Regions from separate parts of the Brevundimonas phoenicis genome, predicted to be linked through region 1. Evidence: predicted binding sites of a transcription regulator. Region 1 holds the regulator's gene; each other region holds the start of a gene.
What was found. Region 1 encodes LexA, which represses DNA repair genes until DNA is damaged. Its sites were predicted from a motif close to ATGTTCNCNANNTGTTCT; they were not measured.

Region 1 (7,269 bases):
GGCGGCCTGTCCTGGTCGGCCGATTCCCGCACCCTCTACCTCAGCGCCAACCGTCGCCCCGACTGGCAGCGCGAAGCCGCCGACAGCGAAGTCTTCGCCCTAGATGTCCAGACCGGCGGCCTGACCGCCCTGACCAGCCGCGCCGGGCCGGACAACGCCCCCGTCGCCTCATCCGACGGCCGCCGCATCGCCTATCTCGGTTATGACGACAAGCGGATGGGCTATCACAATACCCGCCTCTATGTGATGGACGCCGACGGCTCGAACAGCCGCGTCCTGACCGAAAGCCTCGACCGCTCGGTCCAGTCTCCGGTGTGGAGCCGCGATGGCCGGTCGGTCTATGTCGCCTATGACGATCAGGGCCGCACCAAGGTCGCTCGCGTGTCGATGGACGGCGCCGTCACCACCCTGATCGAGGATCTGACGGGCGACGATTTCGGCCGCCCCTACACCGGCGGCGGCTTCACCGTGGCCGACGACGGCGCCATCGCCTACACGCGCGGCGATTCCAGCCGCCCGGCCGACGTCCACGTCCTGAAGGGCGGCCGCAGCACCCAGCTGACTCGCCTGAACGCCGACTTCCTCAACGCCCGCCGCCTGGGCGAGGTGCGCCGCATCCAGGTCGCCTCCTCCCACGATCAACGCGCGGTCGAAAGCTGGCTGACGCTCCCGGCCGACTATGTCGAGGGCCAGCGCTATCCGCTGGTGCTGGAGATCCACGGCGGCCCGTTCGCCGCCTATGGCCCGCACTTCGCCACGGACAACCAGTTGTTCGCCGCTGCGGGCTATGCGGTGCTGTCGGTCAACCCGCGCGGCTCGACCTCCTATGGGGACGAGTTCGCCAACCTGATCCACCACAACTATCCGTCGAACGACTATGACGACCTGATCAGCAGCGTCGACGCCGTCATCGCTCAGGGAATCGCCGACCCGAACAAGCTGTTCGTCACCGGCGGTTCGGGCGGCGGCGTGCTGACCAGCTGGATCGTCGGCAAGACCGACCGCTTCAAGGCCGCCGTCGTCCAGAAGCCGGTCATCGACTGGGCCAGCTTCGTCCTGACGGCCGACAACCCGGCCTTCTTCGCCCGCTACTGGTTCGGCGAATATCCGTGGGAGAACCCGGAGGCCTACTGGCGCCGGTCGCCGCTGTCGCTGGTCGGCAACGTCAAGACGCCGACCATGGTCGTCGTCGGCGACGAGGACTATCGCACACCCGTCAGCGAGTTGGAGCAGTACTACACCGCCCTGCAGCTGCGCGGCGTGCCCACGGCCCTGGTGAAGATCCCCGGCGTCGGCCACAGCCTGGCCGTCCGCCCGTCCCAGAACGCCGCCCGCATGAACGCCATGATCGAATGGTTCGCGCGCTACAAGGACGGCGCACCGGCCGCTCCGGCGCAATAAGACCCGGCCCCGCGCCCGTCATGCGGCGGGCGCGGGGTTCAGCGTGGCGTTAGTTGACTTTTAACCAGAACACTTACAGAACATCATCAACGGTTCACGCCTTGTTCTGGATTCTGCGCCATGCTCACGAAGAAACAGCACGAACTCCTGATGTTCATTCATGAGCGCATCCGGGAGACGGGCGTTTCGCCGTCCTTCGACGAGATGAAGGAGGCGCTGGACCTGGCGTCCAAGTCGGGCATCCACCGCCTGATCACGGCGCTGGAGGAACGCGGCTTCATCCGCCGTCTCGCCCACCGCGCCCGCGCGCTGGAGGTGGTGAAGCTGCCGGAGCAGGCGACGACCGCCGCCCCGGCCAAGGGCCGCGCGCCTTTCAAGCCCGACGTGATCCAGGGCGGCGGCCTGAATCCTCGCCCCGCCGTCGCCGAGGCCGCCAACGACGTCCGCGACTTGCCCCTGCTGGGCAAGATCGCCGCCGGCACCCCCATCGCCGCCATCCAGCACGAGCGCGAGCGCCTGCCCGTCCCCGAAGCCATGCTGGGTGCGGGCGAGCACTACCTGCTCGAAATCGAGGGCGACTCCATGATCGAGGCCGGCATCCTCGACGGCGACACGGTCATCATCAAACGGGTGGAGAACGCCTCTTCCGGCGAGATCGTCGTCGCCCTGGTCGAAGGCGAGGAAGCCACGCTGAAACGCCTGCGCAAGAAGGGCCAGTCCATCGCGCTCGAGCCCGCCAACAGCGCCTATGAGACCCGTATCTTCGGCCCCGATCAGGTCGAGGTTCAGGGCAAGCTGGTCGGGCTGCTGCGCCGCTATCACTGAGCCCCACTTCCGCTCATCCTTGCGGACGCCGGGATCCAGTGCTTTGGCTTCAAGCGGGCCGTCTGGAAGTTTGCCTGTCCTCTGGCCTCATCTGGCCAGCGATAGCGCGTGTATCTCTTACTGGATCCCGGCGTCCGCCGGGATGAGCGGTTAGGAGTGAGCCCCGCTCCACGGCCGCCGTCCCCGCACCTCCGCCGCCCACAGGGCGCGCCAGCCGCCGGCCCCATCGCGCCACAGCTCCACCGAACCGCCGCGCGCATGATCCGCGCCGTCCAGCACCAGCCGCCCCTCGCATGACGACGGCAGGACCGCGACCACAGCCCTTATGCTGACCACCTCGGCGCTGCGGCACATATGATCCAGTTGCGCCTCGCTAGGCGACGCCTTGCCCCACCACAGCACCAGCGCGCCTTCCTCACCCTCCGGCGCGCAGAAGGACCGCTTGCAGGTCCAGCCTTCGCCCGACCGCCCGACCGCCTCCAACCCCCGCCGCCGGGACCACAGATCACTGGCGAACTGGCGCACCGCAGGCCGCATGACGATCGCCTGCTCTCCCTGCCGATACGCCGCATTCGCACCGCCGTCGCCGACCCAGACATCCGGCGGCGCCGGGCGCGGCCAGATCAGCACCGCCGCCGCGAACGGCAGGCCCAGCCAGCGCCACCGTCCGCGCCACAGGCACATGAACAATATGCCCACGAAAGCGACCGGCAGAGCCGCCGCCGGGGCGCTGGGGATCGCCTGAACCGCGCCGGGCAGACCCGCCGCCCAGTGCCCTATCGCCAGCATGACATCCACCGACTTGCCCGCCAGCCACAGGAAGGGCGCGCCCAGGCCCAGCGGCTCCAGCGCCGCGCCCAGCGCCAAGGCGGGCATCATGATGAAGTCCGCCAGCGGCGCCGTCGCCAGATTGGCGATCAGTCCATAGACGGCCGTGCGGTTGAAATGCTGCATAGCGAACGGCCCCGTCGCCATGCCCGCGACCAGGCTGGCGGCGCAGGCGGCCAACAGCCAGCTGCCGAACCGCTGCACGGCGACAATGGGCCAGGGCGCGGCGAACTCTCGGATGCGGCGCGGCCAGACCTCGACCAGGGCGACCAGGGCCGCCGTCGCCGCAAAGGACATCTGGAACCCCGGCGTCACCACGGCCTCGGGCCGCAGCAACAGCACGACAAAAGCCGCCGCCGCCAGCGCCCGCATCGTCACCGCCTGCCGGTCAGCCAATACGGCCAGAAAGGCGATAGAGGCCGTGACCGCCGCCCGCTCGGCCGGCGGCGGCGACCCCGAGATCACCAGATACGTCCCGACCGCGATCAGGCCCGCGATCGCCGCAACCTTCTTGCCCGACACGCGCAACGCCAGCCACGGCCAGGCCGCGACCAGCAGACGCACGGCGAAGAAGACGAAGCCCCCCACGACCGCCATATGCAGTCCCGAGATCGACAGGATGTGCGCCAGTCCCGAATCCCGCATGGCGTCCAGGTCCGGGCTCTGGATCCAGGTCTCGTGCCCCGTGGTCATGGCCGCCGCCACCCCGCCGGTGCGCTCGCCCAGGCGCGCGACGATCCGTTCGGCCAGGGCGTAGCGCACGGCGTTGACCTTCATCGCCATGCGCACCCGCCAGGGCGGCGGCGCCAGATCGGCGGTGCGCGTCGGTCCCAGGGCGAACAGCGTCCCGCCCATGCCCTGAAAATAGGCGTTGCGGCCAAAGTCATAGGCGCCGGGACTGGCGGGCGGCGGCGGCGGGTTCAGGATGCCGAAGACGCGGATGGCCGCGCCGGGCGGCGGCGGCGCGCCTTTCACCGTCACGCGCAACCGCTCGGGCGTCGCCTGGGGCGTCAGGCCGCGCACCCGCACCGGCGCGACGACAATGCGCGCGCCGTTCTGGCCCGGCGAATCCACGTCCATGACCCAGCCCTCGAGCTGCGTAGGCTTCATGTCGGCGGGTGCGATCGGCGCCGCTACGGCCTCGGCCCTCAGCTTGGCGACCGCCAGGCCGCCGCCGAAGCACGCCAGCATCAACAGGATCAGGGTCGCCGCGCGTGGCAGCCCCCGCGCCCGCCCGACGATCCAGGCTCCGAACAAGACCATGGCCGCCGTCGCCAGCGGCCACGTCGCAGGTTCATCCTTCAAGGCAAAGTAGGCGGCGCACCCTGCACCGAAACAGACGGACGACCACAGGGGCCAGCGATCCGCCTGCGCCCGCACGTCATGGCGAAGACTGTCAAATAACCGGGCCATAAGGGTTCGCTTCCCCACGGGCGGGCGTATAAGACCCTGCCCTATGGACCCTGCCTCTATGACCTCCCCTTCCTCGACCGTCGTCACCCGCTTCGCCCCCTCGCCCACAGGCTACCTGCATATCGGCGGGGCGAGAACTGCGTTATTCAACTGGCTGTACGCCAAGGGGCGCGGCGGCAAGTTCCTGATCCGCATCGAGGACACCGACCGCGAACGTTCGACCGACGAGGCGGTGAAGGCCATCTTCGACGGCCTGTCCTGGCTGGAGTTGTTCGGCGACGAAGAACCGGTCTTCCAGTTCGCTCGCGCCGACCGTCACCGCGACGTGGTCAATGAGCTGCTGGCGACCGGCCACGCCTATCGCGACTTCCTGACCGCCGACGAGACCACGGCCCTGCGCGACCAGGCCAAGGCCGAGGGCCGTGACTTCGTCTCGCCCTGGCGTGATCGCGAACCGAGCGTCGACGATCTGGCCAAGCCGCACACAGTGCGCTTCCGCCGCCCGCTGGATCAGGCCGTCGCGGTCGATGACGCCGTGCAGGGAACCGTGCGCTGGGACTCGGCGTCGCTGGACGACCTCGTCATCCTGCGCTCGGACGGGGCCCCGACCTACAATCTGGCCGTGGTGGTGGACGACCACGACATGGGCGTGACTCACGTCATCCGCGGCGACGACCATCTGAACAACGCCGCTCGCCAGAGCCTGATCTACGACGCCCTGGGCTGGACGCGGCCGACCTTCGCCCACATCCCCCTGATCCACGGCCCGGACGGCGCCAAACTGTCCAAGCGCCACGGCGCCCAAGCGGTGCACGAATACGCCGACATGGGCTATCTGCCCGAGGCCATGCGCAACTATCTGGCCCGCCTGGGCTGGGCGCACGGCGATGACGAACTTTTCAGCGACGAGCAGGCCCTGGCCTGGTTCGACCTGACCGGCGTCAACAAGGCCCCTGCCCGCCTGGATTTCGACAAGCTGGCCCACGTCAACGCCCACTGGCTGCGTCTGGCGGACGACGATCGCCTGGCCAAGCTGACCCTGGACGCCCATCTGGCGCGCGGCCGCACGTTGCAGCCGGACGACGAGGAACGACTTCTGAGGGCCATGCCTTTCGTCAAGGATCGCGCCAAGACCATCCCCGAATTGGCCGATCAGACGGTATTCGTGTTGCAGGTGCGTCCACTCGCCTTAAACGAGAAATCCGCCGGTTTGCTGCAAGGCGAAAGCGGCCAGCGAATTTCACGACTGCGTGAGCGCCTGAACCTTTTCCAGAGCTGGGACGTCTTCGCCCTGGAAGCCGAACTTAAGGTTTTTGCTGAGGAAGAGAACGTAGGCTTCGGAAAAATCGGACCTTCCATGCGCGCCGCCTTGACGGGCGGCTCGGCATCGCCAGATATCGCGCGTACTCTTTGCGCTCTCGGGCGCGACGAAAGTCTCGGACGCTTGGATGATGCGCTGCAACAGACTAAGTGATCACCCATAACCAACTCAGGCCGTCCGCCTCCCCGCGCGCCGGTCGAAAGAAGAACAAGGGGCCTAGATGACTGAACAAGCGAAACCCGCCGGCTCGGCGACCCTGTCCTACCAGGACAAGTCCATTGAGCTCCCCGTCCTCTCCGGCTCGACCGGCCCGGACGTCATCGACATCCGCAAGCTGTACGGCGGCACCGGCGCCTTCACCTTCGATCCCGGCTTCACCTCCACGGCGGCCTGCGAATCGGGCCTGACCTATATCGACGGCGATGAAGGCGTGCTGCTGCACCGCGGCTACCCCATCGACCAGTTGGCCTCCAAGTCCAACTTCCTGGAAGTCTGCCATCTGCTGCTGCACGGCGAACTGCCGAACGCCGCCGAGTTCGAAGAGTTCGAGCAGAGCGTCACGCGCCACACCATGCTGCACGCCCAGTTCGACCGCTTCTTCGAAGGCTTCCGCCGCGACGCCCACCCGATGGCGATCATGGTCGGCACCGTCGGCGCCTTGTCGGCCTTCTATCACGACAGCCTGGACATCCATGATCCGGTCCAGCGCAACATCTCGGCCATCCGTCTGATCGCAAAGATGCCGACGATCGCGGCTCGTGCGTACAAGTACCACATCGGCCAGCCCTTCATCTCGCCGCGCAACGACCTGTCGTATGCCGAGAACTTCCTGCGCATGTGCTTCGCCGTGCCGGCCGAGGACTATCACGTCGATCCGGCCCTGGTGCGCGCCATGGACCGAATCTTCATCCTGCACGCCGACCACGAGCAGAACGCCTCGACCTCGACCGTCCGCCTGGCCGGCTCGTCGGGCGCCAACCCCTTCGCCTGTATCGCCGCCGGCATCGCCTGCCTGTGGGGCCCGTCGCACGGCGGCGCCAACGAAGAGGCGCTGAACATGCTGAAGGAAATCGGCACCCCGGACCGCATTCCTGAATTCATTCAGGGCGTTAAGGACAAGCGCTACAAGCTGATGGGCTTCGGCCACCGCGTGTACAAGAACTACGACCCGCGCGCGAAGGTCATGCAGCAGTCGGCCTATGAAGTGCTGGCCGCCACGGGCCGCGAGAACGACCCGCTGTTCCAGGTCGCCAAGGAGCTGGAAGCCGTCGCCCTGAAGGACGAGTACTTCACCTCGCGCAAGCTGTTCCCGAACGTCGACTTCTATTCGGGCATCACCCTGTCGGCCATGGGCTTCCCGACCACCATGTTCACCGTGCTGTTCGCCCTGGCGCGCACCGTGGGCTGGATCGCCCAGTGGCAGGAAATGATGGCCGATCCGTCGCAGAAGATCGGCCGCCCGCGTCAGCTGTACACCGGCC
Region 2 (7,269 bases), 1.5 Mb from region 1:
TCCCGCGATCCCGGCAAGATGCGCACGTCGCGCGGATGCCGATGTGACGGGTGTCGCGGGGGTTGCGAGTTAGCGACGATATCGGCGCGGGCCAGTTGGATGTTGGTTTCGTGGTCTTCGGATAGGCGGGACAGTTCGGCGCTGCGGTCGATGACGCGGCGGGCGAGGACGTGGACCACGCCTTCGGGGCTTTTCTCAACCAGGCCTTCGATCTGCATCAGTCGGGCGCCCATGATCTCGCGTCGGTACTGGTCCAGCATGCGCGCCCAGAGGACGATGTTGGTGATGCCGGTCTCGTCCTCCAGGGTGACGAAGACGGCGTTGCCCTTGCCCGGCCGCTGACGCACCAGCACCACGCCCGCGACCTGCACCAGGGAGCCGCCGCGCCGGCCTTCCGTTTCGGCGCAGGTCAGGACTCGCTCGGCGGCGAAGACAGGACGCAGGATGGCCATGGGGTGGGCCTTCAGCGACAGGCGCGCAGTCTGGTAGTCGGCGGCGACGTGCTCGCCCAGCGGCATCAGCGGAAGTTGGGCGTCGGGCTCCGCGCCCAGTTCCCGGGCGCCGCGTTCGCGCGCCTCGGCAGCTGCGAACAGGGGCAGGGGATCGTCGTCGGGCAGGCGGCGCACCGCCCATAGAGCCTTGCGACGATCCTGGCCCAATGAGTGGAAGGCGTCGGCGTCGGCCAGCTTGCGCATGGCTGCGGCGGGCAGTTCGGCGCGCCGGGCCAGGGTTTCGATATCGGCGAAGGGCGCCTCGGCCCGCGCCGCCGACAGGGCTTTAGCCCACTCCTCCCTGAAGCCGTCGATCTGGCGCAGGCCCAGACGCAGGGCGGGCGCGTTCGCCGGCCCCTCCAGGCTGTTGTCCCAGTCGCTGTGCGAGACGTCGATAGGGCGCACCTCAACCCCGCCGACCTCCTCCGCCTCGCGCACGATCTGGGCGGGCGCATAGAAGCCCATGGGCTGGCTGTTCAATAGGGCGCAGGCGAAGGCCGCCGGGTGGCGGTGTTTGATCCAGGAAGAGACATAGACCAGCCGGGCGAAACTGGCGGCGTGGCTTTCGGGAAAGCCGTAGGAGCCGAAACCCTTGATCTGCTCAAAGCAGCGCCGCGCGAAGTCTGGATCGTAGCCGCGCGCGATCATCCGCCCGACCATGCGGTCTTCATAGGTGTGCAGCGTCCCGTCGCCCCGGAACGTGCCCATGGCCTTGCGCAGGCCGTTGGCTTCGGCGTCCGTGAAGCGGGCGGCGACCATGGCGACCTTCATCGCCTGTTCCTGAAACAGGGGGACGCCCAGGGTTCGGTGCAACACCTGCTTCAACTCGTCCGGCGGACCATAGAGGCCGCTGGGCGGGGGATAGTGAATTTCCTCCACGCCGTTGCGGCGACGCAGGTAGGGATGGACCATGTCGCCCTGGATCGGGCCGGGACGCACGATGGCGACCTGGATCACCAGATCGTAGAACTCTCGCGGCCTCAGCCGCGGCAGCATGTTGATCTGGGCGCGGCTCTCGACCTGGAAGACGCCGATGGACTGGCCCCGGCACAGCATGTCGTAGACCTCGGGTTCCTCCGGCGGGACGGAAGCGAGGTCGTGCTCGACGCCCGAATGGGCCTTCATCAGGTCGAACGCCTTACGGATGCAGGTCAGCATGCCCAGGGCCAGGACGTCGACCTTCATCAGGCCCAGGGCGTCGATGTCATCCTTGTCCCATTCGATGAAGGTGCGGTCCGACATGGCGGCGTTGCCTATGGGGACGGTCTCGTCCAGCCGCCCCTGGGTCAGAACGAAGCCGCCGACGTGCTGGGACAGGTGGCGCGGAAAGCCGAGCAGGCGCGTGGCCATGCGCACGGCGCGATCGACCATGGGGTTGGCGGCGTCCAGACCGGCCTGTTCGATCTGGCGGCCGCTGATCTCCGATCCCCAACTGCCCCACTGGGTCGAGGCCAGACGGGCGGTGACGTCCTCAGTCAGGCCCAGGACCTTGCCGACCTCGCGGATGGCGCTGCGGGGGCGATAGCGGATGACGGTGGCGGCGATGCCGGCGCGATGGCGGCCATAGCGCTCATAGACGTACTGGATGACCTCCTCGCGCCGCTCGTGCTCGAAGTCGACGTCGATGTCGGGCGGCTCGTCGCGGTTGGAGGACAGGAACCGCTCGAACAACAGGTCGTGACAGGCCGGATCGACGCTGGTGATCCCCAGGACGTAGCAGACGGCCGAGTTGGCGGCCGATCCGCGTCCCTGGCAGAGGATGCCCTTGTCCTCGGCCGTGCGGACGATGTCGTGGATGGTCAGGAAATAGGGGGCCAGGCTGCGCTTGGCGATGAAGGCTAGCTCCTTCTCAAGCAGGGCCGTGACCTTGGGCGACGCGCCGTCCGGATAACGGACCAGCGTGCGGTGGCGCACCAGCTTCTCCAGCCAACCCTGGGGTGTTTCGCCGGGCGGTACGGGCTCCTCTGGGTATTCATACTTCAGGTCGCTCAGATCGAAGTTCGCACGCGACAGGAAGGCGGTCGTCTCGGCCACCGCCTCGGGCGCGTCTTTGAACAGGCGGGCCATTTCGTCCAAGGGCTTCAGCCAGCGTTCGGCGTTGGCCTCCAGCCGGCGGCCGGCGGTTTCGATGGTCGCGCCTTCGCGGATGCAGGTCAGGACGTCCTGCAGGTCGCGGTCCTCAGTGGCGGCGTAGAGGACGTCGTTGAGCGCCAGCAAGGGAACCTGGGTCCGATCCGCCATGGCTTTGAGCCAGGCCAGCCGGCGCCGGTCGTCGCCGCGTCTGTGCAGGGCGGCGCCCAGCCAGACCGCGCCCGGCGCCGCCGCGTTCATGCGGGTCAGCGTCTCCTCCAGCCCTGCCAAACGATCAGGTGGCATGAGGATCAGCAGCAGGTCTTCAGGATCGGCCAGCAGGTCTCGCAGGCCGATCTCGCATTCGCCCTTCTTCGCCCGGCGGTTGCCCAAGGTCAGCAGGCGCGTCAGCCTGCCCCAGCCCGCCCGCGTCTCCGGATAGGCGATGACATCCGGCGTCCCGTCGTTGAACACCAGCCGCGTCCCTGTCAGCAGACGGAAGTTTGCCGCACGCGCCTTCACCTCTTCGGACAGGGCCCGATCGTTCAGCGGGTCCTCGATGAAGGCGATCTCGCCGGGACCGCCGCCCTCGCGCACCTTGTCCGGCGGAGCCAGACCTTCGGCTCGTAGCTCCTTCAGCGCGCTCCAGGCCCGCACCACGCCCGCCACGGTGTTGCGGTCGGCCAGCCCCAGTCCGGCGTGGCCGCGCAGGATCGCCGTCAGCACCAGGTCCTTGGGATGCGAGGCGCCGCGCAGGAAGGAGAAATTGCTGGCCGTCGCCAACTCCGCGTAGGCGCCGCAAGGATCGGGCGCGCTCATGCGAACAGGCCGTGGATGAACCAGCGCGGCTCGAGCGTTTCGCCATAGAGCCCCTGGCGGAACAGCCAGAAACGGCGGCCTTCGCGGTCTTCAACCCGGTAATAGTCGCGAGTGCGTTGGCCCGGCGCACGCCACCATTCGCCGCTGATCCGCTCGGGCCCCTCGGCGCGCGTCACCTCATGCAGGACGCGGCGCCAGCGGAACTTCAGCGGATAGCCGTCGGGCACCTCCGCCAGGGTTTCGACCGGCTGGGGCGGATCGAACATCTGCAGAGGGCGCAGGGGCGGATCGTCGGGATCGAGGTCGGGCCAGGTCTCGACGCCATGGCGGGCGGCGGCCGGGACCAGTCGCGCGGCGCGTTCGGGAATGTGCGAGGCGAAGGGTTCGAAGCGCAGTACGGCCTCCGGTCCCAGACGCGCGGTCAGCCGGTCGATCAGGCGGGTGAAGGCCTCCTCGCCGGGCGTCTCGCGCTCCAGCCCCTGCTGTGTGGGCGCCAAAGCCTGGGTCCAGGGCGCGGACATCCGCATCTGATCGAAACCGAAGCCGGGGTCCAGCGGGGTGGCCAAAGCCGCCATCCGCTCGCGGAACAGCCGCAGGGTCGCGGGGGCGTCGCGGGTCGGACGGCCGGTGCGGACGACGATGCGGCGCGTCTCGCCGTCCACGCGATAGAAGCCGGCCTCGAAGGCGCGGCCGCCCAGGCCCGTCTGATCCAGCCGGCTCATGGTCTCGACCAGCAGGTCGGACAGAACCCGCTCCACGTCCTCGGGCGCCGAGATCGGCTCGAAGAAAATGCGGTCGACGACCACGGGGGCGGGCGGGCGATGCGGGGTGATGCGCACGTTCTCATCGCCCAGAACCCGCGCCAGCCGGGCCGGAAAATCGGCGCCGAAGCGGGCGGCCAGGGGCGCGCGGGGCCGGTCGTCCAGATCGCCCAGCCGCTTCAGGCCCAGACGGCGCAGGGCCTCGTCCTCCTTGTCCGAAAGCTCCAGCGCGGCGACCGGCAGGCGGCGCGCAGCGGCGCGGTCCTGGCCGGGCTCGAACCGTCCGCCGGGTCCGAAACGGGCCAGGGCGCGGGCGACCTGGGGCGTGCCGGCTAGCGCGCATCGATTCTGAAGTCCCGCGCGTTCGGCCCGTGCCTGGACTGTCAGCATCAGGCCCGCTTCGCCGTCGAACAGATGCGCGCAGCCGGTGACGTCCAGCATCAGGCCGTGCGGCGGGTCCAGCGCGATCATGGGGGTGAAGCGGCCGAAATCCTCCAGCACCCGCCCCAGCAGGGCGTCGTCGAGTTCCGGTCGATGGGCGACGACGCGCAGGACGGGGGTCCGCGCCCGCGCATCGGCCAGGGCCAGGCCGGGCATTAGCCCCGCCCGCGCCGCCGCCGGATCGACAGCCGCCAGCCGCAGCGCGCCCTTGATCTTTTCAGCCAGGATAACGGGCGGCGCATCAGGCGGCGTGTCTGGTTCCTGACGCTGCAGCCGGTCGCTGGGCAACCAGGGGAACCAGACCGCCAGATAGCGGCGCGGGCGGGCGGAAGATTCGCTGTTCACGATCCCACTCCATGATCCAGGTCCCGGTCGCCCCGCCGCCGCGCCGCCGCAGCAGGGTCGCCGAAAAAGACGGCCGACCCGGCGCTCCGCCTTCCAGAGGTTCTGAAGCGCAGGACGCCACCGACCAGCGCGTCTCGGCCGCGCTGGGGCAGGGCAGGGCCCCCGCCCGCGCCAGGAACAGGGTCGCGCCGCCCGTCTCTGCCGCCAGAGCCAGTCGGCGGCTGGCCGTCAGGCTGAAGGCCTTGGCTTCGCCCCAGGCGCTCAACAACACGGCGCCCACGGCGGGACTGCGCAGGGCTTCTTCGCCGACGGCCAACAGTGTCTGCACATCGCGCGCCCGCACCAGCAGCAGGTCGCGCGGCGACAAGCCCATCTCATGCAGGCCCGGACCGTGCGGCCGTCCCGCCTCCTGCGCCATCATCTCATGCAGGCCCCAGACGATGGGACGCCCCGCCGTCGCCTGCAGCGCCATGCCCAGCCCAAAGGCGTTGACCGCCACCGCGTCGGCAGGGGCGACTGCATAAAGATCATGCAAAACGCCTTTGGTCAGTGGCGCAAAGACGTCGTCGCTTCCCGTGCGCACGCCCGCTCCAACGCGACGACCGCCGGCCCGATCCAGGGCCTCCAGGCGAGTCTTCAGCGCTATCAAAGAGTCAGGCTGTGAACAAATGTTCCTCATTTGTTCTATATGCGCGCTAACCCCCTGGGGGAGTCAAGCGAAGCGGGAGGCAAGGCTCAATACGGTTATCGACAACGACCGATTCTGGCGTTTGGTTGGCCTCACTCCCCACTTCGACGTCGTGCAAACGCGGGCGTGTCTGAAGCCTCCAGCCGAACGCCTGCCCCAATCGTGTCTTCAGCGGGCAAAAAAACCACCCCCAAGTTTTGAAGCACTGTGACCAACAGGTTGGCGTTTGCGCGGTTGACCGGCGCGAAGTCGTTCGTCGCTTCGGCACGCTTGATGGTGTTGACGGCCAGACCTGTGCGCTCCGACAGGTCCAGGACCGACAGATTCAGAAGGCCTCGCGCGCCGCGCAGCTGGGCGCCTGTCGGGTGATTGGGAGAGCGCGCTCGAGGTGTCTTCATAATTAAATTTGACTCTTTAGACTCATTTTGAATTTATAGACTCATTATCAACGAGGAGTCTTATCTGTCCATGAAGAACCAATTCGAATTGAATTGTCCCATTCATGGGGCGCATTTGAAGCGCGCGAAATGTCGGCGCTGCAACGCCCTCTATATGAGCGCCTACATGCGACAGCGACGTCGCCGCGATCCGGTGGCGGCCTTGCTGGAACGGGCGCGGGAAAGGGCGGCGCGCCTGGGCCTGCCGTTCAATCTGCACCGTCGCGATGTGGTGGTGCCGCCGGTTTGCCCTGTGCTTGGTGTGCCGCTGGCGGCAGGTTCCGAACGGTCGAGCGGATCGCCTTCGCTGGACCGCGTTAGGCCTGCCCAAGGCTATGTACGCGGGAATGTTCGCGTGATCAGCGACCGGGCCAATCGCCTCAAGGGCGCCTGTACGCAGGAGCAGGCCAGAGAGCGCGCTCAGTCGGCGCTCCCGCCGCGTCGACCTGATCTGGAAAAGATCGCGGCCTATATCGAACGGGAGGAACTTCTGGCGGAGGTGCGCCGGAAGGCCGCGCAAGGCGGTCGTGCGGGGGCCGAATGGGAGAAGGTGGCGATCTTTTTAGACAGGGCGTTTGTTTCTGCGGAGTGGTTGCAGAAAAAATAGAAGAGGCGCGGTCCAGATCAAGACCAATCAGAGTGGATTAGCAGAGTGAATCTATATGTTGCCTCTCACCTGTAACCGCTCACCGACCAGTTAGAAGATCAAGTGGATCAACATTCAGGACCTCTGCGATTCGCTCTATGACGCCCAGCGTCGGGTTCCTTTGTCCGCGCTCCAACTGCCCCAGGTAGCTGTAGGCCAGCCCGACCTCATGAGCGAGCGTTTCCAGAGTCATTTCCCGCTCACGCCGGATACGCCTTACATTTTCGCCAAGAACTTGGGCCATTCGCATTGCCCCAAGCGCAAGGAAATCTTCACCTTCATCCAGTCATTATAGTGACCAAATTGGGAGGGCGTGATGGAAGCTGTGGTTGTTATGTGTCTGGCCGCCTTAGCGTGGTTCGGTCGATGGATACATTTGCGGCTTCGTGTGACCGAGGTGCGGGTCGATGAGCTCCGCAGAGATTTAGATAGTCTGTCTGAACGACAAACGGTCAAATTCCCAGAATTTGGCCGACGCCTACAACGGCCTGATGTGTAAGAGATCGCGCGCTCGTAAATGGGACGGCTTCTAATGTCGCAGCGCGCGTGGAGGCTCTAAAGAACGTGACCT
Region 3 (7,269 bases), 800 kb from region 1:
AAGACGTTGTTCCAGATCTCGACGAAGCGGTCGCCGTCCTCGTCCGGCGAACCGGGAGGGCCGCCGAAGATGTGGTCGCCGTGGTCGTAGAAGATTTCCGTGCACGGGCCACTCGGCCCGCTGTCGCCCATGGCCCAGAAGTTGTCGGCGGTGGGGATGCGGATGATCTTGTCGTCCGAAAAGCCGGTGATCTTCTTCCAGATGTCGAAGGCTTCATCGTCTGTGTGATAGACGGTGACCAGCAGGCGCTTGGGATCGAGGCCGAACTCCTTGGTCAGCAGGGTCCAGGCGCGCTCGATGGCGTGGTCCTTGAAGTAGTCGCCGAACGAGAAATTGCCCAGCATTTCAAAGAAAGTGTGGTGGCGCGCGGTATAGCCGACGTTGTCCAGGTCGTTGTGCTTGCCGCCCGCGCGCACGCATTTCTGCGAGCTGGTGGCGCGGTTGTAGGGCGGGGTGGCGGCGCCGGTGAAATAGTCCTTGAACGGCACCATGCCCGCGTTGACGAATAGTAGCGTCGGGTCGTTCTGCGGCACGAGCGGAGCCGACTGCACCTTCTCGTGGCCGTCGGCGGCGAAGTAGTCGAGGAAGGTGGAACGGATCTGCTTCAGGCTGGTCATGGGCGTATCGCTCTGGAACTCGGGCGCGCGGGAGGAATGTCGGAACCGGCGTCATATAGGGATTTTGCGCCGAACGCATCACTGGCGCGTGATCATGCGGGCGCGGGCGCGTTTTTAGGGTCAGGAGCGCTTTAATCGTGCAGGCGATGCGGCGAGACGATCAGGCCGTCTTCGTCGGCGTAGAGCCAGTCGCCGGGCGTGAAGATGATGCCGCCGAAGGCGGTGGGAATGTCGATCTCGCCGATGGCGTCGCGATCGGCGCGCAGGGGGATGGTTCCCAGGGCTTTGACGCCGACGTTCATGGTGTTGATGACGGCTGTGTCGCGCACGGCGCCGTGGACGACGATCCCGACCCAGCCGTTGTCGATGGCCAGCTTGGCCAGGTTGTCGCCGACTAGGGCGCGCTTCAGCGAACCGCCGCCGTTGACGACCAGAACCGCGTCCCGGCCAGGGCGCTCCAGCGTCTGGCGGACCAGGGCGTTGTCATCGAGCACGCTGAGGGTGCGGACCGGGCCGTGGAAGGCCGTGACCTGGCCGAAGCTGCGGAAAGGCGTCTGGCAGACCTTCACCACGTCAGGATGGGCGTCGCACAGGTCGGCGGTGGCGAAGGTCATGGGGAGGCTCCGTTGGATCGCGGGGACTCTGCCCGTAGGCGCCGAAGGGAAACAAGGCCGTTGCACCGAGAAACGCGTTTGACGGGCGTATCTCAACATCCGCTCATCCCGGCGGAAGCCGGGATCCAGTGCTTTGGCTTCGGGGCGCGAGGGGCAATGGGTGGCGATGCGTGCGGCGCTCTCACTGGATCCCGGCGTCCGCCGGGATGAGCGGGAGAGAGGCGGGGCGGCGTCTTGAGCGAGCAAAAAAGAGGCCCGCCCGAAGCAGGTCGGGCGGGCCGGTCTCCGTTCGACCGGCCCCGCGGGGTCGGTAGGCGGGTCGCGAGGCGGCGAACGGAGAAGCTCTGGCCGTCAGAGTGCCCTTGCCTCCCGCCGTCACCCTCGGGCTTGACACGAGGATCGGATCGTCCGCGCGATCCCGACTGGAAAGGAAGAGGACGCTGCCTGGCTGGATCCTCGGGTCAAGACCGAGGATGACGGCGTTGGGGGTGGCGGATCAGCCCTCCATATCCTGACCTTCGTCCGGCTCGGGCGCGCCCAGCATGTCGTCGGCGATCTTGGCCGTTGACTGGCGCACGGCCTTTTCGATGGCGAGGGCCATGTCGGGGTTGTTCTTGAGGAACTCCTTGGCGTTCTCGCGACCCTGGCCGATGCGGGTGGAGTCGTAGGAGAACCACGAACCCGACTTCTCGATGATGTTGGCCTTGACGCCCAAGTCGATGATCTCGCCGATCTTGGAGATGCCTTCGCCGTACATGATGTCGAAGATGACCTCTCGGAACGGCGGGGCGACCTTGTTCTTGACCACCTTGACGCGGGTGGTGTTGCCGACCACCTCGTCGCGGTTCTTGATCGCGCCGGTGCGGCGGATGTCGAGGCGCACCGAGGCGTAGAACTTCAGCGCATTGCCGCCCGTCGTCGTTTCCGGCGAGCCGTACATTACGCCGATCTTGTGACGGATCTGGTTGATGAACAGGACGATGCACTTCGACTTGGAGATCGAGGCCGTCAGCTTGCGCAGGGCCTGCGACATCAGACGGGCCTGAAGGCCGGGCAGGCTGTCGCCCATCTCGCCCTCGATTTCCGCGCGGGGCGTCAGGGCGGCGACCGAGTCGACCACCACGATGTCCACGGCGCCCGAGCGCACCAGGGTGTCGACGATCTCCAGCGCCTGCTCGCCCGCGTCGGGCTGCGACACCAGCAGGTCGTCGAGATTGACGCCCAGCTTTTGCGCATAGACGGGATCGAGCGCGTGTTCGGCGTCGACGAAGGCGGCCACTCCGCCCTTCTTCTGGACCTCGGCCACGGTGTGCAGGGCGAGCGTCGTCTTGCCCGAGGATTCGGGGCCGAACACCTCGATCACCCGGCCGACCGGCAGGCCGCCGATGCCGAGCGCCATGTCGAGGCCCAGCGAGCCGGTCGAGACGCTTTCGATCTCGGCCACCACGCCAGCCTTGCCCAGTTTCATGACCGAGCCCTTGCCGAAGGCGCGATCGATCTGTGCGATCGCCGCCTCAAGAGCGCGTTGTTTGTCGCCGTCTTCTTTACCCACGAGCTTCAGTGCCGCCTGTGACATTGGTTTTCTCTCCCTTGCCATGATTCCCATCTGACTTCGGGAGAGACCCGCCACGGACCCGCTCCCTCGTTGAGCCGGACTATGGACATGGTTTGTTCTTGTTCGCAAGATGTTCTCGTGAACTGAACGAGAACATTTATCGCGATGCGACCGAGTATGACGTATGTTCTTTCTTTTGCCCACGGTGATGACCCAACAGCCAAGCTCGCGCGTTAGGAGGGGATGACTGATCTTCAGACCGCCCAAACCGTCCCGCCCGCCGAGCCGGCCAAGCCCGCCGTCCTGACCATCCGCAACGCCCGCATGGGCGATGTCGCCGGGGTCAACGCCCTGGTGGCGCGAGTTTACAAGGACATGCCGCCCTATACGCCGGGGATGCTGCGCGGCCAGATCGCCACCTATCCCGATGGGCAGTTCGTGGTCGAGTTCGAGGGGGAGATCGTCGGCTACGCCGCCAGCTTCCGCATCGACGAGGCGTCGGCCATGGGGCCGCACACCTGGGACCAGATCACCGGCGGCGGCTATGGCGCGCGGCACGATCCGGCGGGCGCGTGGCTGTATGGGATGGAGGTCTGCGTCGACCCCGCCCGACGCCGCCTGCGCATCGGCCAGCGCCTGTATGACGCGCGCCGCGACCTGTGCGAGGCGCAGAACCTGAAGGGGATCGTCTTCGGCGGCCGGATGCCGGGGCTGGCGCGCCGCCGGGCCGCCTATCCGGACCCGAACGCCTATGTCGAGGCGGTGCGCGACCGCAAGGTGAAGGATCCGATCATGGCCTTTCACCAGCGTTCCGGGTTCGAGCCTGCGGGGGTGCTGCTGAACTATCTGCCGTCGGACAAGGCGTCGCTGGGCCATGCGGCGCGCTGGGTCTGGCGCAACCCCTACTATGTTGAGGCGACGGGCAAGGGGGCGGCCTTTGCGGTCAAGGAGACGGTGCGCGTCGCCACCGTCCAGCTGCAGATGCGCAAGGTCGAGAGCTTCGGCGAGTTCATGGACAACGTCGAATATTTCGTCGACGTGGTCTCGGACTATCGCGCCGACTTCGTGGTCTTCCCCGAGCTGTTCACGCTTCAGTTGCTGTCGCTGGAGACGAAGAAGCTGACCCCGGCGGAATCGATCGAGGCCCTGACCCGCTATACGCCGCGCTTCGTCGAGGCGATGCGCGAGCTGGCGGTCGGCTACAACGTCAACATCATCGGCGGCTCGCACCCGACGCGGACCGAGGACGGCGAGATCCAGAATGTCGCCTATGTCTTCCTGCGCGACGGCTCGGTGCATGAGCAGGAGAAGATCCACCCGACGCCGAACGAGCGGCACTGGTGGAACATCAAGGGCGGCGACCGCGTCCACGCCATCCCCACCGACTGCGGGCCGATCGGGGTGATGATCTGCTACGATTCCGAGTTCCCCGAACTGGCGCGGCGTCTGGCGGACGAGGGGGCGCGCATCCTGTTCACCCCCTTCTGCACCGACAACCGGCAGGGGTATCTGCGGGTGCGCTACTGCTCGCAGGCGCGGGCCATCGAGAACCAGTGCTACGTCGTCCTGTCGGGCAATGTCGGCAACCTGCCGAACGTCGAGAACATGGACATCCAGTATGCGCAGTCGTGCATCCTGACGCCGTGCGACTTTCCCTTCGCGCGCGACGGGGTGGCGGCCGAGGCCAGCGAGAACGTCGAGACGGTGACGGTGGCGGACCTGGACCTGTCCGATCTGGCCTGGGCCAAGGCGCAGGGGACGGTGCGGAACCTGCGGGATCGACGGTTTGATCTGTACAAGACGGTGTGGACGGACGGGGGCTGACCTTACCCCCGCTCATACCGGCGGACGCCGGGATCCAGTGAGAGCCGCGCGCACAGGACTTGCCTATTCAAGCCGCGCGTTTGAGGCCAAAGCACTGGGCCCCGGCGTCCGCCGGGGTGAGCGGTGATTTCGTGACCTGCCTTTTATTCCGGCCGCCGCGCAGGGCTATCCCGGAACCTCGGCGCAGGGGCGGGCTGCATCACGCCCTGCGCGGTGACGAAGGCGTCGCGGGCGCGGTTGTGCGGGTGGTCGGGGGCCTCGGTCATGGACAGGACGGGGGCGACGCAGGCGGCCTGGGCGTCCGGATCATTGCACCAGTCGTCGCGCGTGCGGGTGCGGAAGACGGCGGCCAGCTTGTCCTTCAGCCTCGGCCATTGGTCCGGGTCGAAGGGCATGGCGAAGTCGGGATCGCCGGCCAGCCCCGTCAGCCGCATCAGGGCGATGTAGAAAGCCGGTTCGATGGCGCCGACGGCGACGTACTTGCCGTCCGACGTCTCATAGACCTCGTAAAACGGCGCGCCGGTGTCGAGCAGGTTGACGCCGCGCTCGTCGCGCCAGGCCAGGCTGGGCGGCAGGGGCGCGGGCAGGGTCTGGCGGAAGCCCCAGATCATGCTCATCAGCAGGGAGGAGCCGTCGGTCATGGCGCAGTCGATGACGTCGCCGCGCCCGGTGCGCTGGGCCTTGAGCAGACCGGCGACCATGCCGAAAGCCAGCAGCATCCCGCCGCCGCCGAAATCGCCGACCATGTTGATCGGCGGGGTCGGCTTTTCGCCCGCCCGCCCGAAGGCGTGCAGCGCGCCCGTGACGGCGATGTAGTCGATGTCGTGGCCCGGCGCCGGGGCCAGCGGTCCGTCCTGACCCCAGCCGGTCATGCGGCCGTAGACGAGGCGCGGATTGTCGGCCAGCAGCATGTCGGGGCCGAGGCCCAGGCGCTCCATCACGCCGGGACGGAAGCCCTCGATCAGGCCGTCGGCGGCGCCGGCCAGATCGCGGATCAGGGCGGCGCCTTCGGGCGTCTTCAGGTCGGCCTCGACATGGCGGGCGCGGCTGCGGTTCAGCGGATCGCGTGGGTCGGGGGCCGCGCCGGGGCGGTGGATCAGCACCACCTCCGCCCCGTGATCGGCCAGCATCATGCCGCAGAAGGGGGCGGGGCCGATGCCGCCGATTTCGATGATGGTCAGGCCGTCGAGGGTTCCGCTCATGCCCGCCACTGAAGCCGAGGCGGGCGGCCCCGTCCAGCTTGCGCTGTGCGGAACCGCCTCTCCGGGGGAACTGAATGATGAACCCGCTCACCCCGGCGGACGCCGGGGGCCAGTGCTTTGGCCGAGGGGCGCGACCGTGCCGGTTGGCGAGGCGCGCGTTGCTCTCACTGGATCCCGGCGTCTGCCGGGATGAGCGGATATATTAAGTCTAGGCCGCCCGGTTCTTCACCAGATCGTCCACGACCGACGGATCGGCCAGGGTCGAGGTGTCGCCCAACGCCCCCAGTTCGTTCTCGGCGATCTTGCGCAGGATGCGCCGCATGATCTTGCCCGAGCGGGTCTTGGGCAGGCCCGGTGCCCACTGGATCACGTCGGGGGCGGCGATGGGGCCGATCTCCTCGCGGACCTGGGCGATCAGGGCCTTGCGCAGGGCGTCGCTGGGCTCGATCCCCTTGTTCAGGGTGACATAGGCGTAGATGCCCTGGCCCTTGATGTCGTGGGGGAAGCCGACGACGGCGGCCTCGGCCACATCGTCGTGCAGGACAAGCGCGCTCTCGACCTCGGCCGTGCCCATGCGGTGGCCCGAGACGTTGATGACGTCATCGACCCGCCCGGTGATCCAGTAATAGCCGTCTTCATCCCGACGGCAGCCGTCGCCGGTGAAATACTTGCCCGGATAGGTCGAGAAATAGGTCTCGAAGAAGCGCTGGTCGTCGCCATAGACGGTGCGCATCTGGCCCGGCCAGCTGTCGGTGATGCACAGATTGCCCTCGGTCGCGCCCTCCAGAACCGCGCCCTCGGCGTCGACGATCTGCAGCTCGACGCCAGGCAGGGGCTTGGTCGCCGAGCCGGGCTTCAGGTCCGTGGCGCCGGGCAGGGGCGAGATCAGGGCGCCGCCCGTCTCGGTCTGCCACCAGGTGTCGACGATGGGCAGGCGGCCTTCGCCGACGACCTCGTGATACCAGCGCCAGGCCTCGGGGTTGATCGGCTCGCCGACGGTGCCCAGCAGGCGCAGGGACTTGCGGCTGGAGGCCTTCACCGGGGCGTCACCCTCGCGCATCAGGGCGCGCAGGGCCGTGGGGGCGGTGTAGAAGATGTTGACCTGATGCTTGTCCACCACCTCCCAGAAGCGGCTGACGGTGGGATAGTTGGGCACGCCCTCGAACATCAGGGTGGTCGCCGCATTGGCCAGGGCGCCATAGACCACATAGGTGTGGCCCGTGACCCAGCCCACGTCGGCGGTGCACCAGAAGACCTCGCCGGGGCGATAGTCGAACACCAGCTCATGCGTATAGCTGGCCCAGAACAGATAGCCGCCGGTGGTGTGCAGCACCCCCTTGGGCTTTCCGGTCGAGCCGGAGGTGTAGAGGATGAACAGCGGGTCTTCGGCGTTCATCGGCTCGGGCGCGCAGTCGGGCGAGGCCTTGTCCGTCTCGACGCCCCAGTCCAGATCGCGG
Region 4 (7,269 bases), 230 kb from region 1:
TGACGAGCGTGGCCAGGGCGCCGACGACGCCGCCCTGTGTAGCGACGGCCGACAGGTCCACGCCGAGATCCGGAGAGGCGAGGGGGCCGGTGATGGTGATCGGCGCCCAGACCCGCAGAAGACGAGGCTTCTTGGTTTCGCCGTCGATCTTTAGATTCAGCTTCTCGGCCCCCAGGTCGACGGTTCCCGATCCCTGGGCCAGGACCACATCCGTGTCGATCACCAGGGTGCGGGCTGTAGCGACGCCGTCTGAGACCTTGAAATCGGCGACGGCGCAGCGGATGGCCGAAGCGGACTGATCGCCCGAAAGCAGCTTGCGCAGGCCGGCGCCGACGTTGATCCCCAGCAGTTCGGCGAAGGCCGAACGCATCCGCCCTTGAGGAACGACGAGGCTGAGGCTTCCCTCCGAACGGGCCGCCAGTTCATGAATGGACGCGCTGGGCCCTTCCAGCTTCGCCCGGCCCAGGGCGCGGCCCGTCACCGTCGGCGCACCGTCCCGTGCGGGTATGATGGACTCCAGCGGATAGCCGCTGAGACGGAAGTCGACGGCGCTGTAAGGCGTGTCCTTCGTGGCGTCGATCCGCGCGGTTCCGTTCAGTTCGCCGCGGTTGAAAGCGAAGGAGACCGGATCGAGCTTTAAAACGCCGTCCTTCAGATCCGCGCCGAGCCGGACCTGCCGAATGTCGAAGGCGTTGGCTTTCACCGAAGCGGCGCGATAGGCGAGGGTTCCGTCCATCACGCGCAGACGTTCTGTTCGCAAGGGCGCGTCGGGCAGCAGTTTGCCGGGCTGGCCCGAGGTCGCGACCGTGCCCGCAGTCGTGACCTGCGGGCGCGCGCCCAACACGGCCGCCAGGTCGTCGATGTCCAGGGCGCGGGACACGAGCTCGGCATCGACGCGGCGGCGCCCTTCGACCCTGTTCACCTCCAGGGTCCCCGACAGGTCCGACGAACCGACCTGCCCGCTGAAGTCCGCGAAGCGGAACCGGGCTCCGTCGCGAGCCAGGCTTCCTCTCAGCCGATAAGGCGGCGTGTTGGGGGTCGTAATCCCGGTCAGAAGGTAGAGGTCGGCCAGATCACGACCCTGCAGCTCGAGCCTGGCGTTGAAACGACCCAGGTCGAAGGGCCGGGTGACGGCTCCAGCGGCGCTCAGCCTGGAGCTCGCTCCGGCCAATTCAGCCGTAAAGGCGTAGGGCCGGTCGCGGCGAATGTTGATGAAGGGACCCCCCGTCACGCGAAGCGTCAGGGGCTCGCCGTTCATGGTCCCCTTGCCGTCGAGCACGAAGCCGCTCTCTCCATCCTGGGGCGAGCGTGCCTCACGCGCCGTGACCACGGCGTCGAGCGTCATGCCGCGTCGCTGCTCGTTCAACGTCAGCCGACCGTCGTGAATGACCAGGCGCTGTATGACGGGCAGCCTGGCGCCCCGCCCGTCATCGGGTCGGTTCGGCTCCAGGTCCCAGCTGCGCCGGCCCTGGCTGTCGACGACCAGGTGGACCCGCGGGCGGGTGAGGGTCAGCGAAGCCACTTCGATCTGGCCCAGAAACAGCCGTCGCAATCGTATCGAGACGTCGAGACGTTCGATCTCGGCGGTATTGCGCCCGGGAGACCATGTGGGCCCGCCGACGCTGAGACCGCGCACCGTCGCCGAGGGCGTCCAACTGAACAGCCTGACATCCAGGTCCCCTTTCAGAGCCACCTCCCGGCCGGTCGAGGCTGAGGCGGCGCGACCGATAGGGCCGCGCACCCAGTTCCAGTCGAACAGAACGAGGAACAGGAGAAAGGCGGCGACGAGGCCCAAGGTGATCGCCGCCGCGATGAACTCCGGCCGGCCGGGACGACGAACGGCGAGCCATACGGGGTCCCGAGCGACCACATAGGCGCAAATGGCGTCGCGGCCGTCACCTGCGCGCCGCAGGGCCGCTTCCCCTCTCTGGCGCAAGCTGTCGATCGCTGATTTCGCTCCAGGCCTGTCGATCAAGATCGCCTCCGGTGAGGCTGATTAACGCCTCAACCGGCAAAGGGCGCCACGTGCCGGGTCGGCCTGCGCGGGTCCAGGCGCCCACCGGTTTCCCCGAGGCTCTCGCGTTCGAGCGCCTCAGACGTTCAGAACTCTACGCAGGGATTGCTCGATGTCGCCGCCGCAATAGGCGTCGCCGTATTCGCGGCGCGACCACTCCGCCAAGCGGGCCAGGGCTGGCGTCCTTGAGAGGCGCCGTGCAAGGCCCGCGGTGATGGGGGCGGTTTCTTCAAGCATTAATTCGATAGGGCGGAAGCGCTCGGTCAGGGCGGACCAGAGGGTCGCGGTGACGATGTCGGCCACGCCCGGTCTTTCTCCACCCAGCAAGAAGCCGGAATGCGCCGTCAGGCCATGGCGTCGGCCCAGGGCCTCCCACAACGCCATCCATTTTTCCAGGCGGGGCGCGAAGCCCGACCAGCGCGCCTCGGTCCACATCTGTCGGCCGCCGTCCAGAGTGATCTCATCGATGAGGTCGTTGGCGTCATTGACCACCTTCATCGTCAAGGCGCGCAGCTCTGGCGTGGAAGGCAGCAGTTCAAGCGTCTCTCCCAGATACAGAAGGATCGCGGGCATCTGGGAGATCGCCGCTCCGGAAGCGTGATCGACCAGTACGGGCGGCCCCATGAAAGGCACGGGCATCTCCCTTGGCGGCTCCTGCATGAGCGCGCTGATCGCCGCTTCGTTCGTCTCCGCCCAGGTCCTGCCAGCATGGGCGAGAAGGGCGCGAACGAATTGGCCCCGGAAGGGAACCGGCCAATAGTAGAGGGTGAAGTCCTTCATGGAGCTCTCCAGCGCTTAGCTAATCGCGAACGCCAGCGGGGGTGGGGCAAGCGAATTTGCAGAACAGGTCCGACCCTTTCGCGTTCCGCTTCCGATACGGCGCATTTCAGGCTGGAGCCGTCATGCTGCCGGAAGAATGTTCTCATTTTGTTCGAGTCTTGCTAGGCGTTGTCCATGGACGTTGCCCCCACCCGCAAGATCATCCACGTGGACATGGACGCTTTCTTCGCCTCGGTGGAGCAGAGGGACGATCCCGCCTTGCGCAGTCGTCCCGTCGCCGTAGGCCACGCCGCTTCGCGCGGCGTGGTCGCCGCCGCCAGCTATGAGGCGCGCAAGTTCGGCGTGCGGTCGGCCATGCCGTCGAGCACAGCCTTGCGGAAGTGCCCGGAACTGATCTTCACGCCGCCCCGGTTCGAGGTCTATCGCGCCGTCTCGGCGCAGATTCACGCCATCTTCGCCGACTATACGAACCTGATCGAACCCCTGTCCCTCGACGAGGCTTACCTCGACGTCACCGCAAATATCCGGGGCTTGCCGACGGCGTCGGCGACCGCGGAGGAGATACGCGCGCGCATCCTCGAGGAGACCGGTCTGACGGCCTCGGCCGGGATTTCCTACAATAAGCTCCTGGCCAAGTTGGCCTCGGACCAGCGCAAGCCGAACGGCCAGTTCGTGGTCCCGCCCGGGCGAGGAGAAGCCTTTGTCGAGGTCCTGCCGGTGAAGCGTTTCCACGGCGTCGGGCCGGTGACGGCTGAGAAGATGAACCGCCTGGGTATCGAGACCGGCGCGGACCTCAAGCGTCAGTCCTTGGCCTTCCTTCAGCATCATTTCGGCAAATCCGGCGCCTGGTACTACGGCGTGGCGCGCGGGGAGGATCCGCGCCCCGTCAATCCGGACCGCGAGCGCAGGTCCAGCGGCTCGGAGACCACCTTCGCCAGCGACCTGGTCGATCCCGCGGCGATCGAGGCGGGCGTGGATCGGATGGCCGACGAGGTCTGGGCCTGGTGCGAAAAGGCGGGGGCGCTGGGCCGGACCGTGACGGTGAAGGTCAAATGGTCGAACTTCCAACAGTCGACCCGCAGTCGGTCCTTCAAGGAGCCGGTCGCCTCGAAGGCGCGGTTGCGTGAGATCGCCCGCCTGCTGGTGCGCTCCCTCTATCCGCCGACCAGGGGCGTGCGGCTTGTTGGCGTGACCCTGTCCAATCTGGAGAAGGCTTCACCTGGAAACCCGTCATGGACGCCGGCGGGCGAACTGGCGCTGTGACGGCCATGCTCCAGACCGATCTGTTCGGCCACGTCCCGCGGCCGGCCGCGCCAGCGGGTTTCGACTATTGGCCGGACGTCCTCACGGCGGCCGAACAGGCGGCGGTGGTCGCTCACCTGCAGAAGCTGAGCTTCAGGCCATATGAGCATATGGGCTATCAGGGCTTCAGACGGATCGCAGCTTTTGGACGCCGCTACGACCTTGAGCGACGTCGACTGGAGACGGCCGAACCTTGGCCGGATTTCCTTAAAGCGCTTCTGGATCGCCTGGCTGGACCGCTCAGTCTTGATGAGGGGGCGTTCGTGCAGGCCCTCGTCAATGAATATGCGCCCGGCGCCGGGATCGGCTGGCACCGCGACCGTCCCGTCTATGGGAAGATCCTGGGCGTCTCCTTCCTTGCGCCCTGCGTCATGCGCCTTCGTCGCAAGGCGGGGTCGAAGTGGCGTCGCGCCGGAGCGGCGCTGGGGCCGGGCTCCGTCTATCGCCTTTCCGGCGAGGCGCGGAGCGACTGGGAGCATTCCATCTCGCCGATGACGGCGCTGCGCTACTCCGTCACCTTCAGGACCTTGGCCTGACAGGCGGGCCTAACCCGTCAGGATTTCGGCGGCTTCAGGGTAGCGCTGGGCCAGGCGCGAGGCCCAGTCCGCCGATGCGGGGCGCACCTGCCGGGCTTCGCGGGGGCGCGCCAGGACGAGGGCGGCCGCCTCGCGATGGGCGGGCCAGTCCATCAGCAGGCGCATGGCCGCTTCGAAGTCCGGGTGGGTCGAGGCGTGAACGAAGGCCTGGTCGAGCGCTTCGACATCGTCGAAGTCCGCCAGGCGCGAGAGGTAGTCGCGAAGGACGGGCGCCGACAGGTCGCGCTCGAACAGGCGCCAGCGAAGGTCCTGGGCTTCCTGGCGATGGCCCTCGGCGTCCATCACCTCGATGGATGCGGCCTCCCAGGCCGGGGTCAGTCGGGGCGCGCCGTCGGTCGGGTCGCGCCCATAGGTCCAGCGACGGTTAAGCGGGGAGGGGCTAAGGGCGGCTTCCAGGGCGGCGCGGGCTTCTGCAGTGCGGCCGACCTCCATGAGCCGGCGGGCGATGTCGGCGGCGACGTCGGGCGATCCGGCCTGTTCAGGCGTGACGAGGGACAGCCATAGATCGAGGTCGCCGGCCCGATCCGCGAGGCGACGCAGCAGGTTGCGGCCGGCCGGAGTTTTGCGGGTCGATACGTCCAGGCCGTCCAGAAGTCGGCGCGCCGTGAGCGGGCCGAGGGCCTCGCCGGCGACGGAGATCCAGCGCGCGTAATCCTGCGGACGTCGGCGCAGAGCGTCGATCAGGTCGCGCAACGCCTCGTCTCCTGCGGTTTCGGCGAGGGTGAAGAGATCTGGAGCGGCGGCCTCGAAGGCGGCGGGCAGTTCCCCCTTGGTGTCCTTCACGCGGGCGGCCAAGCCAGGATAGAGGTCGAACCAGCGAATGAGGACGGCGAGCGCCTCGCCGGGGACCTCGGGCGCCAGGCGCTCCAAGATCATGTCACGGTGCGTGTTCAGGTCGTCGATCAGTTCGCCGCGCTTGCGCCAGGACACACGTGTGCGGGCGACGGAGACGGCGGTGATGCGCTTGCCGATCTCAAGGGCGAGGAGGTCGGGGCCGGCCTCGGCCGCCAGTTCCAGACGAAGACGGCGCTTGAGATTGGCGTTCCCGGCGCCGGCCTCGATCAGCAGGTCCGCCAGGCGGGGCGCCCCGAGATGGACGAGGTTGGCTGCGGAAAGCCTGGTCGAGATCCTGGGTTGTCGCGCCATGAGGTCCTTTGGGATGAGTGGGGTCGTCCGAGGGGCAGCTATAGCACGGGCGCCAAGGACGATTTCGTCACCACCCTGCTACCCAGCAGTCGCTGTGTGTCGGACGGGAGGCGCGCCTTACGCAGCCGCCGCCAAAAGACACGGATTGGCGCAATTCGAAAGCAGGACACAGCGACTTCGTTTGTAATGTTATTACATATCGGCTAGTGCCCGCGCATGTCGATGTCAACCGATCCCGCCGCCGCGCATCCTGCGGCTGGCCGCCCCGTCGCCGCCTGGGGGCGCATAGAATCCATAGACGCCCTGCGCGGTCTGGTGATCTTGCTGATGCTGGTCGACCATGCGCGAGAGTTCTTCTTCATCCACGCCCAGGTCTCGGACCCGATGGATGTGACGGCGACCTCTCCGGCGCTCTTCTTCACCCGACTGACGGCGCACCTGTGCGCGCCGGTCTTCGTGGCCCTGACCGGTCTCAGCGCCTGGCTCTACGCCTCGAAGAAGGGCGGCGCACCGGCGGCCTCGGCCTTCCTGTTCAAACGCGGCCTGTTCCTGATCGTGCTGGAGCTGACCCTGGTCAGTTTCGCCTGGACCTTCTCCCTGACGCCGACAACCATCTTCTTGCAGGTCATCTGGGTCATCGGCCTGTCGATGATCGTCCTGGCGGCTCTTGTTCACCTCCCGCGCGGCGTGCTTGTCGCTCTCGGCCTGATCATCGTGCTGGGGCATAATCTGCTGGACCCGATCACTGTGGTCGACGGCTCGCCCGGCCATGCGGTCTGGGCCGTGCTCCATGATCGCGGCTATATCGATCTTCCCTGGGGCGGACAGGCGCGGACCTCCTATCCGCTGTTGCCCTGGATCGGCGTCATCGCCCTGGGCTACGCGATCGGGCCCTGGTTCGTCGCGAACGGCGCACAGCGTCGCCGTCGTCTGGTCGTGCTGGGTCTCGTCATGCTGGGGCTGTTCGCCCTCCTGAGAACGATCAACCTCTATGGCGATCATCCATGGACTGCGCAGTCTGACCTTCTGCATACCGTGATGAGCGTGCTGAATCTGACCAAGTATCCGCCATCGGCTGACTTCCTTCTTGTGACGCTCGGCGCGGGTTGTCTGTTGCTGGCGGGGCTGGAGCGGGCGCCGCAGAGATTGGTCGGTCACCTCGCCGTCTTCGGCGGCGCGCCGTTGTTCTTCTACCTGATCCACCTCTACGGCCTGCACCTGCTCAATCTGGGCGCGCTGGCGCTGTTCGGTCCCAATCAGGGCGAGGTCTTAAGCCTGTCGGGCGTCGGCTGGATCTGGCTTCTGGCTTTAGCCGTGGCGGTTCCCAGCTGGTTCGCCTGCCGCTGGTTCGGCGGGGTCAAGCGCCGCAGCTCGCAATGGTGGATGAAGTATCTCTGAGCCCAAAGACCGCTGCCGCGGCAAAGCTCCGGG

Region 2: a site for LexA is predicted at 5,596-5,613, ahead of ABC419_RS03995 (ImuA family protein). Genes of this name have one in related genera too.
Region 3: a site for LexA is predicted at 2,906-2,923, ahead of recA (recombinase RecA). Genes of this name have one in related genera too.
Region 4: a site for LexA is predicted at 2,931-2,948, ahead of dinB (DNA polymerase IV). Genes of this name have one in related genera too.

Annotation. Positions count from the first base shown of each region.
Region 1 is NZ_JBDFLN010000001.1:2,274,411-2,281,679, forward strand. It holds gene ABC419_RS11260 (S9 family peptidase) at 1-1,401, shown strand, start outside; gene lexA (transcriptional repressor LexA) at 1,522-2,226, shown strand; gene ABC419_RS11270 (ComEC/Rec2 family competence protein) at 2,377-4,467, opposite strand; gene gltX (glutamate--tRNA ligase) at 4,526-5,941, shown strand; gene gltA (citrate synthase) at 6,009-7,269, shown strand, end outside.
Region 2 is NZ_JBDFLN010000001.1:812,843-820,111, forward strand. It holds gene ABC419_RS03985 (error-prone DNA polymerase) at 1-3,380, opposite strand, end outside; gene ABC419_RS03990 (Y-family DNA polymerase) at 3,377-4,927, opposite strand; gene ABC419_RS03995 (ImuA family protein) at 4,824-5,510, opposite strand; gene ABC419_RS04000 (hypothetical protein) at 6,084-6,659, shown strand; gene ABC419_RS04005 (helix-turn-helix domain-containing protein) at 6,739-6,948, opposite strand.
Region 3 is NZ_JBDFLN010000001.1:3,074,106-3,081,374, reverse strand. It holds gene alaS (alanine--tRNA ligase) at 1-617, opposite strand, end outside; gene rraA (ribonuclease E activity regulator RraA) at 749-1,231, opposite strand; gene recA (recombinase RecA) at 1,728-2,807, opposite strand; gene ABC419_RS15455 (GNAT family N-acetyltransferase) at 3,030-4,610, shown strand; gene ABC419_RS15450 (CaiB/BaiF CoA transferase family protein) at 4,754-5,812, opposite strand; gene acs (acetate--CoA ligase) at 6,021-7,269, opposite strand, start outside.
Region 4 is NZ_JBDFLN010000001.1:2,047,291-2,054,559, reverse strand. It holds gene ABC419_RS10165 (AsmA family protein) at 1-1,975, opposite strand, end outside; gene ABC419_RS10160 (glutathione transferase, Atu5508 family) at 2,093-2,794, opposite strand; gene dinB (DNA polymerase IV) at 2,969-4,057, shown strand; gene ABC419_RS10150 (alpha-ketoglutarate-dependent dioxygenase AlkB) at 4,063-4,632, shown strand; gene ABC419_RS10145 (DUF6880 family protein) at 4,642-5,838, opposite strand; gene ABC419_RS10140 (acetyltransferase domain-containing protein) at 6,055-7,236, shown strand.